Linked DNA regions of Prochlorococcus marinus CUG1415. The protein of the gene in region 2 binds, or shares a complex with, the protein of the main gene of each other region. Links are inferred from orthologs where the notes say so. Each region holds a gene or a part of one and is shown on either strand. Other genes may lie near its edges. The genes, in order: tsaE and tsaD.

The links.
Region 1: the proteins of tsaD (region 2) and tsaE are in contact, whole or in part, in a crystal structure (PDB 6N9A), measured with the Thermotoga maritima proteins. The link is inferred for Prochlorococcus marinus CUG1415 from one-to-one orthologs. Residues at the interface, in WP_004082750.1 of Thermotoga maritima: Cys10, Asp11, Arg49, His50, Leu82, Gly84, Gly135, Gly136, Glu154, Thr155, Leu156, Asp157, Asp158, Ser159, Glu162, Asp165, Lys166, Arg169, Leu170, Tyr175, Lys213, Thr214, Leu217, Tyr218, Gln221, Arg222, Asn324; in WP_004082108.1 of Thermotoga maritima: Leu37, Gly38, Lys46, Lys57, Val59, Lys60, Ser61, Thr63, Phe64, Thr65, Leu66, Met67, Val69, Pro71, Tyr82, Arg83, Leu84, Asp86, Asp88, Phe89, Asp93, Ile128, Asp130, Glu131, Arg134.

The regions. Positions count from the first base shown.
Region 1 is NZ_JAAORL010000002.1:560,261-572,185, forward strand. Bases 3,813-6,697 are described here. They hold tsaE (tRNA (adenosine(37)-N6)-threonylcarbamoyltransferase complex ATPase subunit type 1 TsaE), read left to right. Parts: upstream 3,813-4,978; coding sequence 4,979-5,416; downstream 5,417-6,697. Other genes in these bases: ahcY (adenosylhomocysteinase), read right to left, coding at 3,813-4,927; HA143_RS09245 (carbohydrate kinase family protein), read right to left, coding at 5,374-6,372; HA143_RS09250 (alpha/beta fold hydrolase), read left to right, coding at 6,463-6,697. In the rest of the region: HA143_RS09210 (hypothetical protein), read right to left, coding at 1-525; rod shape-determining protein MreC, read right to left, coding at 525-1,274; HA143_RS09220 (rod shape-determining protein), read right to left, coding at 1,279-2,331; HA143_RS09225 (single-stranded DNA-binding protein), read left to right, coding at 2,479-2,850; HA143_RS09230 (DedA family protein), read right to left, coding at 2,847-3,506; more of ahcY, read right to left, coding at 3,509-3,812; more of HA143_RS09250, read left to right, coding at 6,698-7,377; HA143_RS09255 (RpoD/SigA family RNA polymerase sigma factor), read right to left, coding at 7,362-8,363; mgtE (magnesium transporter), read right to left, coding at 8,464-9,873; HA143_RS09265 (fluoride efflux transporter FluC), read right to left, coding at 10,245-10,613; HA143_RS09270 (hypothetical protein), read right to left, coding at 10,616-10,945; gyrB (DNA topoisomerase (ATP-hydrolyzing) subunit B), read right to left, coding at 10,942-11,925. UniProt on the Escherichia coli protein: Required for the formation of a threonylcarbamoyl group on adenosine at position 37 (t(6)A37) in tRNAs that read codons beginning with adenine.
Region 2 is NZ_JAAORL010000001.1:441,689-453,015, reverse strand. Bases 1,149-4,096 are described here. They hold tsaD (tRNA (adenosine(37)-N6)-threonylcarbamoyltransferase complex transferase subunit TsaD), read right to left. Parts: upstream 3,184-4,096; coding sequence 2,113-3,183; downstream 1,149-2,112. Other genes in these bases: gmk (guanylate kinase), read right to left, coding at 4,002-4,096; psaJ (photosystem I reaction center subunit IX), read left to right, coding at 3,845-3,985; HA143_RS02560 (Photosystem I reaction center subunit III), read left to right, coding at 3,258-3,812; HA143_RS02570 (high light inducible protein), read right to left, coding at 1,931-2,107; HA143_RS02575 (cation:proton antiporter), read right to left, coding at 1,149-1,768. In the rest of the region: gltX (glutamate--tRNA ligase), read left to right, coding at 1-573; more of HA143_RS02575, read right to left, coding at 563-1,148; more of gmk, read right to left, coding at 4,097-4,556; HA143_RS02545 (Rqc2 family fibronectin-binding protein), read left to right, coding at 4,630-6,330; HA143_RS02540 (hypothetical protein), read left to right, coding at 6,360-6,614; twin-arginine translocase subunit TatC, read left to right, coding at 6,709-7,467; HA143_RS02530 (DUF3067 family protein), read right to left, coding at 7,436-7,753; petC (cytochrome b6-f complex iron-sulfur subunit), read left to right, coding at 7,877-8,413; petA (cytochrome f), read left to right, coding at 8,443-9,372; lgt (prolipoprotein diacylglyceryl transferase), read left to right, coding at 9,386-10,279; cobM (precorrin-4 C(11)-methyltransferase), read left to right, coding at 10,272-11,027; HA143_RS02505 (helix-turn-helix domain-containing protein), read left to right, coding at 11,083-11,327.

The DNA.
Region 1 (11,925 bases), on a different replicon or contig from region 2:
ATTTATCATGACACTTTTCTCCCTAGAAGATTGAAAGACTCTCAAAAGATGAGAGCAAATTAAGGGAGCAAAAAAACCTGTAAGAAAAACTTCAGCCAAGATATTTTGAACACTAGGGATAAACATTAAAAAAGCAACATCTGAAAAATTTTTATACAAAATCTGTAAAAAATACAAAGTCCCACATATAAAACTTCCAAAACAACAAATTAAACCATACCTAAAATGTCCCACCAAAGTATCACCATGTATTTTAATTCTCCCAAACCAAACTCCACACAAAATTAAACCAGGTATTTGAGTAAAATCACTATCCAGAGTTACAGAATCTAAAATTAAACCTAAAAACAACCCAAATATTAATCCATTAATTGATCCATTAATCATTGACCAAGGCAATAACCAAAATAAAGGCCAATATGGCTGAATACCTAAAAATCCAAGCCAATTTGGATGCCATAAAAAAATAATTGGGATAAAAATAAATAAAATTATAGATAATTTTTTTTTGAAGAATTTTTTCATTAAATTTTTACTTGTAAAATTTGCACCCAATCTATTACATGAGGTTTTGCCAAAAGTAATATTTTTGCCGTTTTTTTTGCTCTAAATGGCTTATCTATAGATTGGACAATACCAACAGGGATATTTGGAGGTAATAAAGTACTAGCAGGTGAAGATGACACAAAATCTCCAACTTTTATATCAGCATCTTTTGAATAAATTATTAAGCTAGGATAATCATCTCCTAAACCAACCAAAAGTCCGTTCACTTGACTTCTATCTACCCATACACCTACTTTACTTTCTGGAGAAGTTAATAATATGACCGACGAAGTCAATAAAGATGTATTGTTTACTCTCCCTAATAATCCCCCTGGGCCAATAACAGTACTCCCAATCACCACTCCATCTTTTGAACCTTTATTTAATATTATTTGTCTCCACCAACTACCTGTTTTTCTTGAAATAACTGCAGCTGAAATAGTATCATTATTAGACGATTCTTGAAGATATAAAATTTCCCGCAATCTTGTATTATCCTTTTTCAAAAGATTTAATTTAATTAAAGATTCTTGTTCTATACTCTCAAGAATAACTTCCTTTTGAAATTGACCAGGCCAAAAAGGCTTTGAAATAAAATAATAAAAATCCTTATAAAGAGAACCTTTTGATATCCTTACAAAAACCAAAAATAAAAAAATTCCAAACAATATCCAATTTTTCTTTTTATGCCACCAACGACTAGTAGAAATTCGTCGGATATTAAACATAATATTAATCTCTAATCGCGTTCCTTATATAGTCTGGAGTATCAACAACTCTTTTAAGTTGTTTAAAATCATCTAAAACCTCTCCACACCCATTAACTACACACAACAGTGGATTTTCTGCTATGTGCGTGAAAATTCCCGTTTCATCACTCACCAAATCGTTAATACCTCTTACTAAAGCTCCTCCTCCTGCAAGCATAATGCCCCTATCAACAATGTCTGCCGCAAGTTCTGGGGGGGTTCGTTCTAAAGTTCTTTTTACAGCTTCAACTATTTTACTAAGTGGATCAGCCATGGCTTCTCTAATTTCTCCTGATGTCAAAGTAACTGACCTTGGTAGACCAGATAAAAGATGTAAACCTCTTACCTCGATAGAAGTTTTATCAAACTCATCATCTGGAAATGCAGAGCCAATTTTGATCTTAATATCTTCTGCAGTTCTCTCTCCAACAACTAAATTGTGAACTTTTTTAAGATACATTGCAATAGCTTCATTGATTTCATCACCAGCTATTCGAACAGATTCACTTAATACAGTTCCGCCCAAACTTAATACAGCAACCTCAGTAGTACCCCCACCAATATCAACAATCATAGTTCCAATTGGCTCAGTTACTGGTAATGATGCTCCTATAGCTGCTGCCACAGGTTCATCAATTAAATGAACTTCTCTAGCTCCAGCCAATCCAGCTTCTCTGACTGCACGTCTCTCAACACTGGTAACTCCACTTGGAATCCCAATAACTATTCTTGGAGCTAATATACCTTTACCTTCGTTACATTTTTGAATAAATGTTTTTATCATTTGCTCTGCCGCGTCAAAATCTGCGATAACCCCATCTCTTAGTGGTCTTACAGCTCTTATATTGCCAGGCGTTCTCCCAAGCATTAATTTAGCTTCTTGACCAACTGCCAATGGGACACCTTCTTCTAAATCCATAGCTACCACCGAAGGCTCTTGTAAAACAACCCCCTTCCCTGATACATGTATCAGAGTATTGGCCGTTCCCAAATCTATACCAATGTCTCTAGAAAATTTAAATCTGTTGAAAATCACGATAAGAAATCTTTTTTATAAATAATATATCTATTTTTTGTTGAGCTCTAACAATTCTCTCATTTAGTTATGAATAGCACGCAATACTATGAGCAAAAACTAAAAATATGAGTAGTATAAAAAAAATATTAGTAATATAAAAAAATTATGGAAATTAACACTATTAACTTAGTTGGTAGAGCCGGTAGAGAACCAGATGTGAGATATTTTGAATCTGGCAGTATTGTAGCGAATTTCACTTTGGCAGTGAACAGAAGAAGTAGAGATGAAGAGCCAGACTGGTTTAATTTAGAAATATGGGGTAAACAAGCACAAATAGCAGCAGATTATGTTAAAAAAGGATCTTTAGTTGGAATTACAGGAAGCTTTAAAATTGATAGTTGGAAAGATAAAAATACTGGTGAAGATAGATACAAACCAGTTGTTAGAGTAGATAGATTAAACTTACTAAGCTCACGAAAAGAGTCTGAAAATAACCAATATTCTAACAACAGTAACTCAAGCGAAATTCCTTTTTAGGCTCTATTTTTTTTAAAAAATCTAATAAGTAGTTTGATAATAAAATATAAAAAAATTACAATTAAAATTGGCTTCACAATATATTTGATTTGATCTAAATAAGTTTCAATTATTGGATAATTTTCACCAAATACATAACCTGCATAAGTAAGTAATGCAACCCATATTAAACTTCCTAATGTAGTCCAAATCAAAAATTTTCTTAATGGCATAAGTTCTATGCCAGCAGGAACAGAAATTAAAGTTCGTATTCCTGGCACTAATCGCCCCCAAAAAACTAAAGAAACACCGTATCTCTCAAACCAATTTTTACTTTTAATTAAGTCATTCGAAGAAATTCCTAAATATTTTCCTTTTGTATCTAGAAAATTTGAAAGTCTTTTTTCGTTTACTAATCTACCTAAATAATACCAAGGTAAAGATCCTAAAATCGTTCCAAGTAAACCCCAAAAAACTAAAATAAAAAAATTTAATTTTTGTTGATAAACGAAAAAACCGCCCAATGGCATTATTATTTCCGAAGGAATTGGAGGTATTATATTTTCTAAAAACATAGCCAAACATATAGTAAGGTACGCAATTGTTGAATTATTTTCAACAGCCAAACTTATGTAGTCAGGAATTGAAGTAAGAAAATTTACAAAAATTAAATTCAAATTTAATATCTATACAGTTCTGGTTTATAAGGTCCTTCAATAGCAACATTAATGTAATCAGCTTGTTCTTTAGTGAGTTTTGTTAATTTTGCACCAATTTTATCTAAATGTAATCTTGCTACCATTTCATCTAAATGTTTTGGTAAAACATAAACTTCTTTCTCATATTGCTCTGACTTATTAAAAAGTTCAATTTGAGCTAAAACTTGATTAGTAAAAGAATTACTCATAACAAAACTTGGATGTCCAGTAGCACAACCTAAGTTGACTAGTCTACCTTCTGCTAAAAGAATAATTTTGTTTCCACTCGGTAAAGTTATGTGATCAACCTGAGGCTTAATATTTTCCCATTGATAATTTTTCAAGGAAGCTACATCAATTTCATTATCGAAATGTCCAATATTGCAAACTATAGCCTCATCCTTCATCTTGACAAGATTATCGTGGGTTATTACCTGATAGTTACCAGTAGCTGTAACAAATATATCTATGTCTTCAACAACATCGTCTAACCTAACCACGCTATAACCTTCCATTGCCGCTTGCAGGGCACAAATTGGATCCACTTCAGCAACTTTTACAATTGCTCCAAGTCCTCTTAATGACTGTGCTGAACCTTTACCTACATCACCAAAACCCATTACTAAAGCAACCTTCCCTGCAATCATTACATCAGTTGCACGTTTAATGCTATCAACTAAAGATTCTCGGCAGCCATATAAATTATCAAATTTGCTTTTAGTTACTGAATCATTAACGTTTATGGCAGGGAAAGGTAAAGCATTTTGTTTCTGCAGTTGATAAAGTCTTGCAACTCCAGTAGTAGTTTCTTCAGTAACACCAATAATATTATTCTTAATTCTAGAGTAGAAGCTACTATCAGTTTGCAACTTAGACTTAATAGAATTGAATAAAGCAACTTCTTCTTCATTACTAGGATTATCTAAAACAGAAAAATCTTTTTCTGCCTTACTACCAAGTATCAACAGACCAGTTGCATCCCCTCCATCATCAAGAATCATATTTGGAAGATCTGAACCCCAGTCAAGAATATAGTGGGTATACTGCCAGTATTCATCAAGAGTCTCACCTTTTTTTGCATATACTGAAATTCCTTGGTCTGCAATAGCGGCTGCCGCATGATCTTGGGTTGAAAAAATATTACATGAAGCCCACCTAACTTTTGCACCAAGATCAACAAGAGTTTCTATTAATACTGCTGTCTGAATTGTCATGTGAAGACTTCCAGCTATTTTTGCACCTTTCAGTGGCTTTTCAGATTGATAATTTGCTCTAAGTGCCATTAATCCTGGCATTTCAGTTTCGGCGATTTTAATTTCTTTACGCCCAAAATCTGATAATGAAATATCAGACACTACAAAATTTGGAGCCGATGTTTTACTAGAATTAGCAATAACCATATCTAATGAATACTTTATCTCTTAAACTATAAATGATTTTCGTATAATTTTGTGTTTGTAGAGAATTTAAAAGAGACTTTACACTTAGGAAAAAAACTCTCACAAAAATTCAATCCCCAATCAATTGTTTTATTACAGGGTCCAATTGGAGCTGGAAAAACTTCATTTGTGCAAGGCATTGCGAAAGGGTTATCTATCTCTGAGGATATTACAAGCCCTACCTTTGCTTTATCTCATCACTATAATTCTGGAAAAATTCCGCTAATTCATCTTGATTTATACAGGTTAGAAAATATTTCGTCAGCAAAAGAAGTGTTTTTTGCTGAGGCAGAAGAAGCAGTAGAAAACGACGCTATTTTGGTTATTGAATGGCCAGAATTAATAGAACCACTTATTGAAAGTTTCTGGAAAATAGAAATTAGTTACGCAAAAAAAAGTGGAAGGAACTACAAAATAAAGGATCCTAAAAATTTCTTAACATTTTCATAATCTGGCTGTTGCTCGATTGCACCTTCACCATAACAAGTTAATAATCCACAAACACTTGCAAACTGAACACAATCTTCGATCTCTAATTTATTTGAAGGATAACCAGAAGAAATTAATTGTGAAATTAAGCCAGCGAGAAAGGCATCCCCTGCACCAGTAGTGTCGACAATTATTTGTGAATCAGGGATTTCATTGGACCCTTGCAATCCATTGATATACCATGCAACAGGGTGTTTTCCATCAGTTATTATTACATCTGGTCTTTTTGACATTTCTTGAGATATTAGGAAAGGATTTTCATGCTCAAAAAACATAGTCGCTTCTTCCTTAGAAAGTTTTAAAACATGAGCATGATTTAAAAATTTTTTAATTAAATTAACTCTAGCTTTTTTACTAATTTCTGATGAGAAACTTGAATAATCCCAAAAGACTTCTCTCCAATTCAAATCAATAATTATTTTGACTTCAAATTTATTGGCCTGTTCTAAAATAAAAAAAATAGTTTCTGCAGAAATTGGAGATGATAGTAAGATGGTTCCCGAAACCAAATATTTAGTTTCTAGAAACAATTTCTCCAAATTTGGAAGTTCTTTTTCAATTAATTTCTTACTAAGAAACTCGTCAGCAAAGGATGAATGAGAGCTTGGTTCAAATCCTGAAAAAAAACGATCTCCAAATTGATCTCTATCTACATTAACCACGCGAGTAGTTGAATCATTATCTAATTGCAAAAAATCTAAATTAACACCCAATGCATTAAATTGCTCAATAAATCTTTTTCCAAAATCATCACTTCCTAAACGCCCAATAAATATTGAATCTATTTTTAATTTTCTTAATGCACAAGCAACATTAGCTGGTGCACCTCCCAAAAAATCTTGAAATCCTTGATTTGACTTATTCCTGATCCTGTCTATTAATGCCTCTCCAATACACACTACCTTTGTCTTTTTCATAAAATGACACCATTTTTCTTACCTAAGAATAATTAATCAAAAACAAATAAATTTTTTTTGAATTAAAGTTTAATTAATAGCTTATTCATAGTGTCTTTTAATAAATCTGAAATTTGGAAATGGAAAAATTGGGAAATTTCATGGTCTGTTTCAAAAAAATCTACTTGCAAAAATAATATAAATATTCTATTAGTACATGGATTTGGAGCATCAAAAAAACATTGGAGACATAATCAAGATTTTCTAGGTAAAGTTTTTAATTGCTACGCAATTGATTTACTAGGATTCGGAGAAAGCAGTCAGCCTAGTGCTTTATTAAATTTCGAACCTTATAAAGAAAACTCAACTCAATATTCATTTGACTTATGGAGTAATCAAATATCAACATTTTGTTCAGAGGTCATAAAATCTCCTGTTTACTTGGTAGGCAACTCAATTGGTGGTGTTATTGCATTGAAAACTGCTGAAATTCTTAAAGATGATTGTAAAGGTCTCATTTTGATTGATTGTGCTCAAAGAACTATGGATGATAAACGCTTGAAACAAAGTGATATTTTAATGAATTTACTAAGGCCCGTATTAAAAACATTAGTCAGACAGAGAATAATTAGTAATACACTTTTTACAAGAGCTGCGAATCGACAAGTTATAAAGAAAATACTTAAAAAAGCTTACCCCTCAGGAAAAAATATCGATGAAGAATTAATTGAAATATTATATAAACCCTCTAAAAGGAAAAACTCTAAAGAAGCATTTCGTGGCTTTATTAACTTGTTTGATGACTATCTTGCTACAGAGCTTTTCGATAAGGTTGATAGTCCAATCCAATTGATTTGGGGAGAAAAAGATCCTTGGGAATCTTTAAGTGAAGCAAAAGAGTGGAAAAAAAAATTTAGGAATATTCAAAGATTAGATATTATTAAAGGTGCAGGCCATTGCCCACATGATGAAGAACCTGAAGAAACAAATAAATTAATATGTGAATTTCTTCAGGAAACAAAATAGGCTTCTACATTATCACTAAGTCTTCTCAAACCTCTTAATCCATCTCGCTCTAGGTTTCGTACTCTGTCCCTACTTATTCCTAGTACCCTACCTATACCAGTAAGAGACATTGGCTCGTCACCATCCATCCCGTATCTCATTCTTAAAACTCTACATTGCAAATCTGGTAATTGATGCAAAAGAGAATGAAGATCGCCTCTCATACAATCCATCTCTATTTGTTCGTCTGGCAGATCCTCACCACCTGCTAGTAAATCTAATAAAACAGTGTCCTCACCATCACCAACCTTTGTCTCAAGACTAACTGGCTGTCCAGCTTTACACATCAAATCTTTTACATCTGCTTCTGGAAGCTCTACATATTTCGCGAGCTCACTTACTGTTGGAGTTCTAGACATTTCTTGACTTAACTCTCTCTGACCTTTTTTCAACTTATTCAACATTTCTGTTATGTGAATTGGTAGCCTTATTGCCCTACTTTTTTCAGCTATTGCTCTAGTAATACCTTGTCTAATCCACCAATATGCATATGTTGAAAATTTATAGCCTCTAGCTGGATCAAATTTTTCTACTCCCCTCACAAGTCCTATCGTTCCCTCTTGGATTAAATCTAATAATTCCATATTTCTTTTAGTATATTTTTTTGCAACACTAACTACCAACCTTAAATTCGCTGCGACCATTCTTTCCTTAGCCCTCTGTCCAGCTCTCAATCTTTTTTTTATTATGGCAGTCGATAAATTTAATTTGTTTGATAAGTCTTCAATACTTGGCTTATCTCCTGTTAATTCAATAATTTCCAATTCTGCTCTTTCAACTTGCATATATTCTTGGACCTGCCTACCAAGAGTAATTTCTTGCTCGTGAGATAATAGTGGAACTCTACCTATATCCCTCAAATAAGATCTAACCAGGTCGACATCGTAACTAGCTTTTAAACTTGCAATTGTCGCTAATTTATTATCACTTAATGTTTCAGAAGACATGAAAGTTGAATGTTGTTTGGTAAACAATACCATTAAGAAATGTAAAGTTAAACAAAAAAATCCACAAATTTACAAAAATGAGAATAAATACCTAGTGAAATTAGATTAATAATGAAGAGCTTAATAGCCATTTTGCAGTATTCAGATAAATAAATACACCTGCAATATCAGTGACAGTTGTTATAAAAGGAGAGGACATTAAGGCTGGGTCCAATCTCATTCTATCGAACAACAAGGGGAGGATGGCTCCTGTTGTAGCAGCTAAAGTCGTTATACATATTAAACTTATTCCTACCGCAGAGGCTATTAAAGGACCTTCTCCTTGCCACCAAGCGAAGGGGAAAACTACTAGCATCATCAAAACACCTAAAATAGCGCCTGATATTGCCTCCTTAACTACTGCCTTTATTGCTCCAAGAGACTTCAATTTTTGAGTACTTAAACCTCTAATCACAACTGTTGAACTTTGAGCGCCAACATTTCCCCCAGTCCCTATAAGCAGTGGAATAAATGCAGCTAATAAAACTATTTCTTTTAATATTTGATCATTCATCGCTATCACTTTTGTCGTTAACCCATTTGCTAATACCAAAATTAACAACCACAAAATCCTTCGCCGAGCTATCGTGAACAAACTACTTTGAAAATAATCATCTTCATCTCCAGGCTGAACTGCCCCGGCTGCATAAATATCTCTTGTAGCTTCTTGCTCTATGACATCAATTAAATCGTCAACCGTTACTATCCCAACAAGTCTTTTTTCTTTGTCAACAACTGGGAGCGCTAAAAAATCGTATCTTTGTATTGCTCTTGCGACCTCTTCTTGATTAGTATTAGTAGATATATTAACTACATCTTTTGTCATTACATCTCCAATCGGCTTAGATGGATCCGCAGTTACAAGGTCTCTCAAAGAGAGAATCCCAGTTAAATGTCTCTCTTTATCAGTAACATATAAGCTGTAAATAGTTTCTGTAAATGGAGCCCTTTTTCTAACTAAAGAGAGAGCTTCAGCTGCTGTCTGCATCTCTTTAAGGTCTATGAATTCAGTTGTCATTAATCTTCCCGCAGTTTCGGGTTCATATCCAAGTAATTCAGCTGTTACTTTTCTTTCACCAGGACTAAGAGCAGACAAAAATTTTCGTACAACTTTTGCAGGTAATTCGTCGAAAAGTTGAACTCTATCATCAGGAGACATTTTCTCAACGATTTCTAAAACTTCTCCTGAACGAAGTCTGTCTAATAAAGTTTGCTGAACTACTGGATCTAAATATTCATAAACCTCAATTGCCTCATTTTTTTTTAACAATCGAAATGCTAATGCCTGCAGTATGAATGGAAGGCTTCCAATAGCATCTGCAATATCAACAGGTTGGGAAGGTTCTAAAAGTAGCTTTGCCTCATCATAATTTCCTGCGACGAGTAATGCTTCAAGTTGAATAGTAATATTGCCTCGACTACTTAAATCTGAAGATAAGGATGTAACCGTTTCAAGATTATTTTCGTTCATAATATATAAACCATTTATCAAAGTAACAACACCATTATATGAAATCTAAGTAATTTTTCTACTGATAAAGAACCCTAAATACATTGTAAATAGATTTAATATAATAATAAAATTAAACCAAAATATAAATTTTATAAAATTTTCTTGATCTAAAATCTTGTACAAAAAAAATATAAATCCGCTAAAGGATGTAAAGCAAGAAAAAAAACCACTTAACATAATTTCTTCCTTCAAGTAACTTAATCTTTTTGCAATCACAAAACCAAAAAAAAATGATCCAATTATTGAAACAATGAAATCATTATTTATCAATAATCTTAAAGAAGTAGCTAAATAACAAGCCAAAAGAATATAAATACAATGTTTTATTTTCATTTAAAAATTTGCATCAAATAATAACCTAAATAAAAGCAGCAAAAGGAAAGTATTATTGCCTCAATATAGTGAAAAAATAAACGCATCAATTTACCCTGTTGTAACAAAACAAATAGTTGATATATAAAAGAAGAAAATGTACTAAAAGATCCTAAAAAACCGGCATAAGATAACAATAATATTTTGTTATGAATAAAATTTAATGCCACTAAAATTCCCAAAAAAAACGATGCTATGAAATTTACTATTGAAGTATTTTGAATGTTAAATCCTAAATTAATTTTTAAATTATTTTGTATAAATATCCTTAGTATCAATCCAAAAGAACTCCCAAATAAAACAATAATTATTGAGTTAATATCCAAACTTACATTTTTATCCAGCCTTTTTTAATTTTATTAGGATCGTCTAGTAACTGATTAGAAGCTAATTCAACTCTAACCCAAAGTTCACTTTCACTGATTCTCCAATTACGTAAAACTGATACAGTTGTGCCTATATCAAGAACTAATAATTCTTTAGCCTGAATTTCAGGAAAAGAATAAAGAGAAGTATTGGAAATCAATATAATTTCTTTTGTATTAATAGGAAACTTATTTTGATTTAAATTTTTCTGAATTCCACCAGCAGGTAATGTAATTGGAGCAATTAATGCAAATGTAATTAAGCAAAGATTCTTAAGAAGATGATTAATCATATATCTAAAGTTGACATATCTAAGTTGCTACTATGCGTTTCAATAAATTCTCTTCTTGGTGCAACTTTATCTCCCATTAAAATATTGAATATTCTGTCAGCCTCGAGCGCATCTTCAATCTCAACCCTTTTCATCATCCGTGTTTGAGGATTCATAGTGGTATCCCACAATTGTTTTGGCATCATCTCACCTAATCCCTTAAATCTCTGAATATTATAATTTGCATTTTCTCCAAAACCTGCAATTGTATCCTTTAATTGATTCTCGTTATAACAGTATTTATGATTCTTACCTCTTTCAACTTTATAAAGGGGTGGACAAGCAATGTATATAAAACCTTTTTCAACAAGTTCTCTTTGATATCTATAAAAAAATGTCAATAATAAAGTTCTTATATGAGCACCATCAACATCAGCATCCGTCATAATTACAACCCTGTGATATCTCAAAGAGCTTTCGTTGAACTCCTCTCCTTTTATACCTAATCCTAAAGCCGTTATTAATGACTGAATTTCTGTATTTTTATAGATTTTAGTATCGTCAGTTTTTTCGATATTAAGAATTTTACCCCTTAGAGGCAAAATGGCCTGGAACTTTCTATCTCTTCCTTGTTTTGCAGAACCCCCTGCAGAATCTCCCTCAACGATATAAATTTCTGATTCTGATGGATCTCTAGAGCTACAATCTGCTAATTTACCAGGTAAAGTAGAACTTTCAAGAACACTTTTTCTTCGGACTAATTCCCTGGCCCTTCTTGCAGCTTCCGCTGCATTAAATGATTGAATTGCTTTTTCAAGAATCAAATCTAAAATTCCAGGATTAAATTCCATATATTTTGTAAGAGCTTCCCCGATAAGAGAATCAACAATTCCTCTTACTTCAGTATTCCCTAATTTTGTTTTTGTTTGTCCTTCAAATTCGGGCTCAGGAACTTTAACTGATAAAACTACAGTCAAGCCTTCTCTAATATTTTCACCAGC
Region 2 (11,327 bases):
CTTTCACTTGATGAGATATCTAAATTTTTTGACTTATCAGATATAAATAAAGCTGGAGCAAAATTTAATTGGGAAAAGCTCAACTGGATTAATTCTCAATACATAAAAAAAATGGAATTAATCAAGTTAAGTAAGATAATCCAGAGATATTGGGATGATATGAGTTGGAAACCACCATCTCAAGAATGGGCTGTAAAATTAGCAATTTTGCTTAGAGATTCAATGACCGTTTTAAAAGATGCCATTGATCAATCAAAACCATTTTTTTTATTGCCTCCAATTGAAAAAGAGGGTCAAGATTTTCTCGAAAACAAGGATAGTAAAGCATCTCTCAAACTTATCTTAAATTATTTAATACATCAAAATACTGTAAAACTAGACCAAGAGAAAGCAAAGGCAATAATAAACGAAATCTCAAAAAGGCATAATGTAAAAAAAGGGATTTTAATGAAATCACTAAGAGTGGCCTTTTTTGGTTGTCTCAGTGGGCCAGATTTAGTTCAAAGTTGGGAACTCTTCTCAGAGAGTAAAAGTGATATATCGCGGATTGAAAGATGTCTGATTACGGACTAGATTCTTTTCGTGCTAATTCAAGCCTATTCGCCAAAGGTTTGGCCGTAAGACCTTGGATCCCTACTGTCATTAATATTGTAAGGAACACTAAGCCTTGAAGACGTCCAGCTCCAAGTATACCAGCCTGCTCTAATCTGATAGAAAAAAGAGAGGCTACTGCTGCAGTAACAATACCTCTTGGGGCTAACCAGGCTAAAAAGACCTTTTCCTTTGATTCTAATTCTTTTCCCATTGTTGCTATCGAGATAGAGATAGGACGAACAATTACCATCATCATAAAAACGCAAACAACTCCTCCCCAACCCAGGGGACTTAATTCACCCCAAGAAACATCAGCTGCCAACAGAGGGAAAAGAACAGTTATTGCTAATTGAGCCAATTCACCTATTAGATTATCCAATCTCTCTTTATCTATTATTTCTCTTTTGCCCACAATAAAACCTGCCGAAACAGAAGCAGGCAAACCTGATTCTGGTAGGAAATATTCACAAATTCCATACACAAGGAAAATAAACCCAAGTGTAACTTGCAGCTCTATACCAAATGAGGCTTCATTTTTAATTTTTTTTAAAATTTCGGAAAGTAACCATCCTGAACTTAATCCGATTAAAACTCCGCCTCCTAATCTTTGCATTAATGCAATAAATACATCGTTAATCCCATGTAGGTCTCCTAACGTTAGTTCTAAAAGTAATAAAGCTAGTACTGCACCAATTGGTTCAAGTAACAACCCCTCAGCTTTTAAAACTTCCGAAAGAGGGGAAGCTAATTTTATTTGTTCAACTAATGGAGAGACGACAGTTGGTCCAGTAGCTAGAACTATGGCACTATATATACCTGCAACTTGCCATGAAAGTCCAGCCAGCCAATGAGCAATAAAGATTCCAGCTGATAATGAAATAAATAATCTTATCAATGATATTTTCAAAACAGTATTTCTTATATTCCCCTCAGGCAGTTTTAAATTTAGTCCCCCTTCGAATAGAACTAAGCAGACTAAAAGTCCAACAATTGTTTCAAGACCTTGTCCAAGATCTAAAGGTTCAACTATTCCTAAACCTGATCTTCCAATTAATAATCCAGACAGCAATAAAATAACAACACTAGGGAATCCCGTAAAAGAAGCAAATAATCGAGCACAAGCCCCTGCGAATACAGTTATACCCCAAAGTAATCCAAGCCTTTCAGGCGTCATATAATCTTATAAATAATAAAAAATATTAATTATTTTGATTAAATCAATAATCTAATCGCAAGTCCATTAAATAGAATACTTTTTAATCTAATTAATAAACAGAACTAAATCAAATTTTAGTAATCTTGTCAGTATTACGATTAAGTAGAAAAATTATCTCTATTAAGAAAATTGGCTTATTAAAGCAATAACAATAAAAATAATTCCTATACCAATAGTTGCCATCCTTCCATTCCATATTTCAGCTTGTGGGGTAAAACCTCTTTTCCATAAATTCAGTTCATTTTTATCAACTAAGTTTTTTGTTTCTTTAATCTCAATTTTGGGTTGATTATTCATTTGAGTTAAAAAGGAGGATTTTCTTCATAAAGGGTATTTGCTTGTTCAATTGAGAGTCTTCCTGAGACACCTAATTTAAGGGAACTTAAATGATCCTTAAATTTAATCCTGAACAACGCAGCTGCTCCAATCATCGCCGCATTATCTGTACACAGATTAAGAGGAGCTAAATGAACTTTAATAGATTTTTTACTAGCTTCACTAATCATCATTTTTCTTAATGTATTATTAGCGGCTACACCGCCAACTACAACAACATTATTCAAGCTATGATCTACTGCACATTTTATAGTCCTCTCTACTAATACCTCCGCTACTACTCTCTCAAAACTTGCAGCAATATCAGGTACTGGGACAGGCTTCCCATCTAGATTTATTTTCTCAACTAATCTTAATACAGCAGTTTTTAGACCACTAAAAGAGAAATCATATTTAAGAAATCCACCTTTTTTATCAGAAATCCTACATTTTGGTAAATTGAATTTCCCAGGGTCTCCATTTTTAGCAATCTTTTCAATTGCCGGTCCTCCTGGATAACTAAGACCTAATAATCTTCCAACTTTATCAAAGGCCTCTCCAGCTGCATCATCAAAACTCTTACCAAGTCTTTGCATTTTCCTTCTCTCATCAACCTTAATTAATTCAGTATGTCCGCCACTAACAAGCAATGTAAGAAATGATTTCTTTGGATAGTTTTCAGAAAATAGAATTGAAGATAAATGTCCCTCCAAATGATGCATTCCCAAAAATGGCTTTGAATGTAACATACAAAGTGATCTTGCGGTAATAGAGCCAACACGTAAACATCCAACTAATCCAGGAGCTACAGTTGAGGCAATATAATCAATTTCCTCAATTTTAATTTTTGATTCTTTTAATGCCTTGTCTAAAACAAAAGGTAATAATTCTAAGTGCTTTCTAGCCGCAAGTTCAGGGACAACTCCTCCCCATTTTGAATGATCTTCAATTTGAGATGCAATGATATTTGAATGAATTTTGAAATTATCGCCAATATTAGAAACTATTGAGACAGATGTCTCATCACAACTTGTTTCAATAGCTAAAACTTTACGCATATTTGATTCAACTTGTTCTATCTTAATATTAATTTCTTAATCAACACACTATAAGGAATTAAAGATTGCAACTTATGAAATTCTTTTTTTCAATCATAACCTCAGTTTTTCTGTTTTTAGGAATAACTCCAATTGCTCTAGCCGCAAATGGGCCAGCCTTAAATGCTGACAGAGCAAGCACAGAATTTACTGCATCAGCACTCACAAAATGTTCTGAAAACCCTAAGTTCATTGAGAGAGCAAGTGCTGCTACTACCCAAAAAGATATCGCAAGATTTGAAAGGTATGGAAAAGCATCTTGCGGCGACGATGGCTTACCTCATTTAATTTTGGGAGCTCCACTAGAACCATGGGGAGCGCTATTAAATAGAGGTCATGAAGGAGATCTTCTGATTCCAGGTACAATATTTATTTATATTGCCGGGATAATTGGTTGGTCAGGAAGGGAGTATTTAATTGAATCTAAAAAGACTAAGAATCCAGCTGATATGGAAATCTTTATAGACTTTGATCTGGCCCAAAAATGTCTTGTAAAAGGTGCTCAATGGCCATTACTTGCAAACCAACAAGGAAGAAGTGGAGAACTTAGAGAATCAGATAAAAATATCACTCTAAATGGTCCACGATAAAACTTAACTTTTATATTTATCTTAAACACAAAATGTTCAAAATTTTCAGTACTAAATACATGAGATCAGCTCCTGTAGTATCAGCGATCTGGTTGACTTTAACAGCAGGAATTATCATTGAATTTAATAGATATTTTCCTGATTTATTATTCCATCCAATGAGCTTGGGCTGAGATTTTACAAGAATAATCAAGACCTAATTATCTTGATTATTCTCTCAGCTGTTTCATCAACATTGTGATTTATTAATTCAAAATCAAATTGATTTGATAACGACATCTCATAATTAGCCCTGAAGAGTCTTTTTTTAATTGCCTCTTCTTTTTCTGTGCCCCTATTTCTTATTCTTCTCTCTAACTCTTTTTTATCCGGAGGAAGTAAAAATAATGAAAGAGACTCAGGAAACTTTTCTTTAATTTGTTTTGCGCCCTCCACTTCAATTTCAAGTAATACTGTTAATCCATTATTAATTTTCTCCTTAACAGAAGATAAAGGAGTTCCATAATAGTTTCCAGCAAATTCAGCCCATTCAAGAAAAAGATTTTGTTCAATCATTTTTTTAAATTTTTCTTGATTCAAAAAGTAATAATTTTCTCCCTCCTTCTCTCCCACTCTAGGTTCTCTAGTAGTTGCAGATATTGAAAGCGAAATATCTTTATCTTTACCTAAGATTTCTTTGACAACAGTTCCTTTGCCCACCCCGCTAGGTCCAGTAAGGATAATGAGTTTTTTTAGGTTTTTCATATTAAAATTTTTACAGTAAAATAAACATCTTGTGAATTAAATAGAAATAATGCAAAAAGGTGTTCCTCAGATAATGGATATTACAACGATTAAATCTGTCTTGCATGATTTATCAAAGAATATTTTACCTACAAAGTTTGAAACTGCCCAACAACCAGAGCCTAATACAATGCAATTATGTTTTCGAGGAGTTGATTCTCAAACTTGGTTAGAAGTTTCATGGAATGGTAACTCTCCAAGAATACTAAAGATAAATAAGCCAGAAAAGATTGGAAGAGAAAGCACACTTTCTAAACAAATAAGATACGGCTTAAAATATATGGCTTTAGTTTCGATTAATCAAGATGATTTTGAGAGAGTTATAAAATTTGGTTTTGCAAAAAAACCTGGAGATGAAATTAGCAAGTATTTAATTTTTGAGTTAATGGGAAAACATAGTAATATTTTTTATTTGGATGATAAACATAAAATAATCGCAGTAGGTAAACAAATTAATTCAAGTCAATCTAGTTTCAGAACAATTTCAACAGGATCAATTTATTCTGGCCCTCCAGCTAATCTTAAAAAACAACCTAGAGAAGATGAGTCTTTTCAATCATGGAAAGAATCAATTTCAACAGTGCCTGAGTCTTTGAAATACTGCTTAATAAATACCTACCAAGGAGTAAGCCCTATCCTCACAAAACAATTAGAAATCTTAAGTAATACTAGCGATTCGGAAATAATGGAAAAAAATATTGATTTCATTAGCGATGCAAACTTAAAGGAGATATTTAAAAGTTGGAAGATATGGATAAATAGGTTTAAAAACAATAACTTTAACTTTTCCATATTTAATAAATTTTTTTATTGCGTTTGGTTTTTAGATAAAGAAATTAACTGTGAAAATAAAATAGATTTATGCACCAGTTTAGAGAATTATTATGATTATCATTTAAAACAACAAAAACTTGAATTCTTAGTAAAAAAAATTGAAGGGATGATTTCGAAACAAACAAATAATGAGAAAAAGAATTTAAATTTTCAATATGATCTCCTGTTAAAGTCAGAAAACCACGAAGTATATAAAGAAAAAGCTGATAATATATTCACTACTAATGAGATCAAAAAACAAGATATTATTAGAGGACAAAAACTATATAAGAAATCAAAAAAACTAAAAAGATCTAGAGAATTGATAAAAGAAAGGCTAAATATTTATAAAACTAATTTAGCTAGATTAGATGAATTCACTACACTTCTAGAAAATCTAAATTCTTTCAATAATGAAGAGATTTTTGTGGAAATTAAATTACTAGAAGAGATTATGGACGAACTTTGTAACGAGTTTAATATTTATCTAAAGAAGCCAAGAGAAGATAAGAAAAATACATCTGATATAGAATCTTGCCCAATTGAAGTTGACACCCCCACAGGATTGAGGCTTCAGGTAGGGAGAAATATGAGGCAAAATGATTTAATAAGTTTTAAGTTTTCCAAAAAAGGTGATCTATGGTTTCATGCACAGGAATCTCCAGGAAGTCATGTAGTTTTAAAGTCTTCATCTCAAGCAGCATCTGAACAAGATCTTCAAATCGCTGCAGATTTAGCTGCTTTATTTAGTAAGGCAAAAAGAAACATTAAAGTTCCAATTAGTTTAGTCAAGATTAAAGATTTGCAAAAAATAAAAAAAGGTGGGCCAGGATGCGTTTCATTTAAAAATGTAGAGATTGTTTGGGGAAACCCTACAAGAGGAGAAGATTACATTAAAAAAAACCTTAAAAGAGTAATTTAGTTTATAATAAAAAAAATTTTTAATTCTAAATGTTTGATTTTCTTTTGGGTACTCATGAATTTTTAGGAAATCATAGTTTCCCAGAATTTATTGTGGGATATCTATTTGGAGCTGCATTGATAATTGGAGCTCCGACTGTTTTCTTATTACTTGCTTTCGTAAGCGCTCTAATGAAAACAAATGGGAAAATGGGTGGATATAGAGAATATGAAACCTATGGCGAATCATCATTAAATGATGCCCCTCCTTTTTTATTACCAGATCCAACCAATCCTAATAAGTAAACAAATAATTAAATAAATTTAACAAGAAATAAAATTGGACTTTAAACGAAATTAATTTCCAAACTTTATCTTACTAAATCTTTATTAATCAATAATGAAAGGTGAAAGTCAGAGCGAAAATAAACTATCAGACTCGATCACTTTTAGTGATCATTTAGAAGAGCTTCGTCAAAGAATACTAAACTCAATTTACTCAATACTTATTTCAATATTCTTTAGTTTTTTAACTATAAAGCCATTAATATCTTTTTTAGAAATCCCAGCTGGTGATATTCATTTACTACAACTTGCTCCAGGAGAGTTTTTATTTGTAGCTATTAAAGTTGCAGGTTACAGCGGATTAATAGTTTCTATGCCTTATATTTTTTATCAAATAATATTGTTCATTTCCCCTGGATTAACAAAACAAGAAAAAAGCCTTATTTTGCCCGCAGTTTTTGGCTCAGGTCTTCTATTTTTTTTGGGATTAATTTTTTCATGGTGGATATTAGTTCCTGCCGCCATAAATTTCTTTATTACTTTTGGTGCTGACATTGTTGAACCAACATGGTCGATAGAGAGATATTTTGATTTCGTTCTTTTATTAATGTCTAGCACTGCATTAGCTTTTCAATTACCAGTATTACAATTTATTCTTGGTTCTCTTGGAATAATTACTACAGAGAAAATGATTTCGAATTGGAAAATAGTTGTAATCTCCTCCGCAATCTTATCTGCAGTGATTACCCCTTCAACAGACCCATTGACAATGTCATTGCTATCTATATCAATTGTATTTTTATTTTTTGTGGGTACTGGATTAACTTACTTATCAGAAAATCTCAAGTCAAAAACTCTTTCATCTTCTCATTAATATTTAATTGCAAGCTGACAGCTCTACCTAACCTTGGCCTAGCATTGACTTTCTTTAGCCATTCCCTTACTTCTTCTGAGTATCCACCTCTATTTAAAATTTCGATTTTATCAGCTATCGATTTTTTATATTCAACTTCACTTAGAGGAAATGATTCCTGTCCAAGGAATCCCCACATCATTTGAAAATAGACAAATTTTCCTCTTCTAAAGAGTCTAAAGTCATATTTTTTTCCCCAGCGATGAATCAAATAATGAATAACTTCATCAACTAGTAATGGTTTCATTTGAATCAATTAATTAAGACTTCCAAAACTTTTACTTTAAATTATTAAAAGTCCTATCTATTTGCAACAGAAATTGAGCAATTTGATCCATAATAAATATTAAATAACTGAACCAAGTAGCGAATGACTCAATTAAGTTCCAATGATGTCCCTTCAATGGGGCGAAGGCAATTTATGAATCTTCTTACATTTGGTACTGCCACTGGTGTAGCTTTAGGAGCCCTCTACCCAGTAGCTAATTATTTCATGCCTTTAAGAGCAGGAGGAGGCGGTGGTGGAACTTCTGCTAAAGATGAATTAGGGAATCCAGTAACTAAGACAGGTTGGTTGGCCAACCATCAAGCAGGTGACAGAAGCCTAGTGCAGGGTCTCAAAGGTGATCCAACTTATTTAATAGTTAATGAGGGTGGGGAAATAGGAGAATTTGGTTTAAATGCAATTTGTACACATTTAGGTTGCGTTGTCCCATGGGATAGTGGAGCTAATAAATTTATATGTCCTTGTCATGGTAGTCAGTACGATACAAATGGGAAGGTAGTCAGAGGTCCTGCTCCTTTATCTTTAGCACTGGCTCATGTAGATATTGAAGATGATGCCGTACTTGTCAAACAATGGTCAGAAACAGACTTTAGAACCAATGAAAATCCTTGGTGGGCATAAAAAAAATGAAAGATCTTAAAAATCAAATCATGAGAAAAACAACTTTATTCATCTTCACAATGCTCTTCATTTCGAGTATTGTACTTTATCCTAAGACCACTTTTGCTTATCCATTTTGGGCTCAGCAAAACTATGAATCCCCAAGAGAAGCTACAGGAAAGATAGTCTGTGCGAATTGTCATCTAGCTCAAATGCCTACTATTGCAGAGGTTCCGCAATCTGTGGGTGCTGATAGTGTTTTTAAAGCTGTTGTAAAAATACCTTACAAAAATGACTTAAAAGAGATCGGAGCTGATGGTTCTGAAGTTCCATTACAAGTTGGCGCCGTTGTAATGCTGCCTGATGGCTTTAAACTTGCCCCACAAGAAAGATGGACTGAAGAAATCAAAGAGGAAACAGAAGGGGTTTATTTCACTAATTACAGCGAAGAGAAAGATAATATCATCATCGTTGGTCCTTTGCCTGGGGATACTAATAAAGAAATCGTTTTCCCTGTACTTTCGCCTGATCCATCCACTAATAAAGAATATCACTATGGGAAATACTCGTTACATATAGGAGGTAATAGAGGTAGAGGTCAGGTATACCCAACTGGAGAGAAAAGCAATAATTTAGTTTTCACCTCTTCCACCTCAGGAACTATTAATTCAATAGAAACAATTGAAGATGGCAGCTATAAGGTCAATATAGAAAACGATGAAGGAGAGATAACTACTGAAGCAGTTCCTGCTGGTCCTCAACTTATCGTAAAAGAACAAGACAAAATTAATGCAGGAGATCCACTTACTAATGATCCTAACGTTGGCGGCTTTGGGCAATTAGATGCTGAAGTTGTACTTCAAAGCCCTTACAGAGTAATTGGATTAATTGCATTCTTTATTGGTGTAGGGCTAACACAAATACTTTTAGTATTAAAGAAAAAACAAGTAGAAAAAGTGCAAGCAGCAGAGGGTATCTAACTTTCTTTTCTAAATGCTTATATTTCAAGCTTTTATACAATCTCCAGGTGAAACATTTTTAAATTTAGGATTTCTTACAATTAGATGGTATGGATTGCTAATTTCGGTTTCAGTTTTAATAGGCCTATTTGTCTCTAAAAAACTTGCCAAGGCAAGGAATATTAACCCACAGTACATTAGTGAAATACTTCCATCATTAATAATCTTTTCAATAATTGGAGCTAGAGCTTATTACGTAATTTTTGAGTGGAGGCAATATAGCGGAGAGAACTTTTTTACTTCTTTAGAACTATTCAATAACACCATTCAAATACCTTCTTTTCTGGCAGTTTGGGAAGGAGGCATAGCAATCCATGGAGGTCTAATTGGAGGATTATTATCTATTATTTATTTCTGTAAGTCGAAAAGCATTCATTTAAAAACTTTTATAGATATATTAATACCCTCAATTATTCTTGGACAATCTATAGGAAGGTGGGGGAATTTTTTCAATAATGAAGCCTTTGGGGTGCCTACGAATTTGCCTTGGAAATTATTTATACCTATCCAAAATAGGCCTTTAGAATTTATTAATTACGAATTTTTTCATCCTACTTTTCTCTATGAGTCATTGTGGAATTTTTTAATATTCATCCTCCTTATTTTTATCTTTAATAAACAGAATAAAACTGATTTTTTTAGGCCTGGCTTTATTAGCTGTCTTTATTTAATAAGTTATAGCTTTGGAAGATTCTGGATTGAAGGTTTAAGAACTGACCCACTATGTATTGGTGGGCTTCCGCCTTTCTGTAGTGGCGGTATAAGAATGGCTCAATTTATAAGTATTTTTCTATTTTCTTCTGGATTAATTGGAATATTTTTTTTAAGATTAAGAACATATAGTGGTAAAAACAGAAAGAATGGATAAAAAAATATCCTTTATTGGCGTTGGTCCCGGCGACCCCGATTTATTAACACTAAAAGCTTTAAAAAAGATAAAAATTGCAGATGTCATTATTTGGACTGATTCTCTAATTCCTGAAAAGATTTTAGATTTTTCAAAAGAAGGTTCTGAAAATATAAAAACGAGTTCGCTCAACTTAGAGCAAATCACCTCAATTATGATAAAAAAATTTCAAGAAGGGAAAACTGTTATAAGATTGCATGATGGAGATCCTTGTCTTTTTGGCGCGATTAGAGAACAAATAGAAATTTTAAAAAAAGAAAAAATTGAAATCGAAGTTATTCCAGGTGTAAGTGCTTTTCAAGTCGCAGCAGCATATCATGAAGCTGAGTTAACTATCCCTGACGTAACGCAAACAATAATTTTAACAAGAGCAGGAGGAAGAACTGGTATGCCCGAGAAAGAATCTCTGAAAGATCTTGCGAAACACAATTCCTCTTTATGCCTTTATCTAAGTGCTAGGCATGTAAAAAGGTCTCAAGAAACTTTACTAGAGTTTTATCCCCCAGAAACTAAAGTTATTGTTGGATTCAGAGTATCTTGGGATGATGGTTGGACATCATTAATAGAATTAAAAGATATGGAAAATTTTTCTATTGAAAAAAAATTAATTAGAACTACTATTTACATAATTAGTCCAGCAATTAATAATTCTCAAAACAGGTCTAATCTATACAATCCATCATATAGACATCTCTTTAGAAATAAATAATCTTAAAGTTGATAGAAAAATATTAATCACTATAATTAGTAAAAATTTGTTTGCTTTGAAAGAAATAAAATCTAATCCAGAAGGCAATAATAAAAAAGAACAATCCTCTTTAAAGAGAATTGGAAATTTTATTAAAGAGGCAAGGTTAAGTAGAGATCAATCTGTTGAAGAATTGGCTTCTGATTTAAAAATTGGATCTCATCAACTTAAAGCCATTGAAGAAGGCAATGAAGAAGAGCTACCTGAAAAAGTATTTATCAAAGCAATGATTCGTAGAATTTCACAGAAGCTGAAACTTGA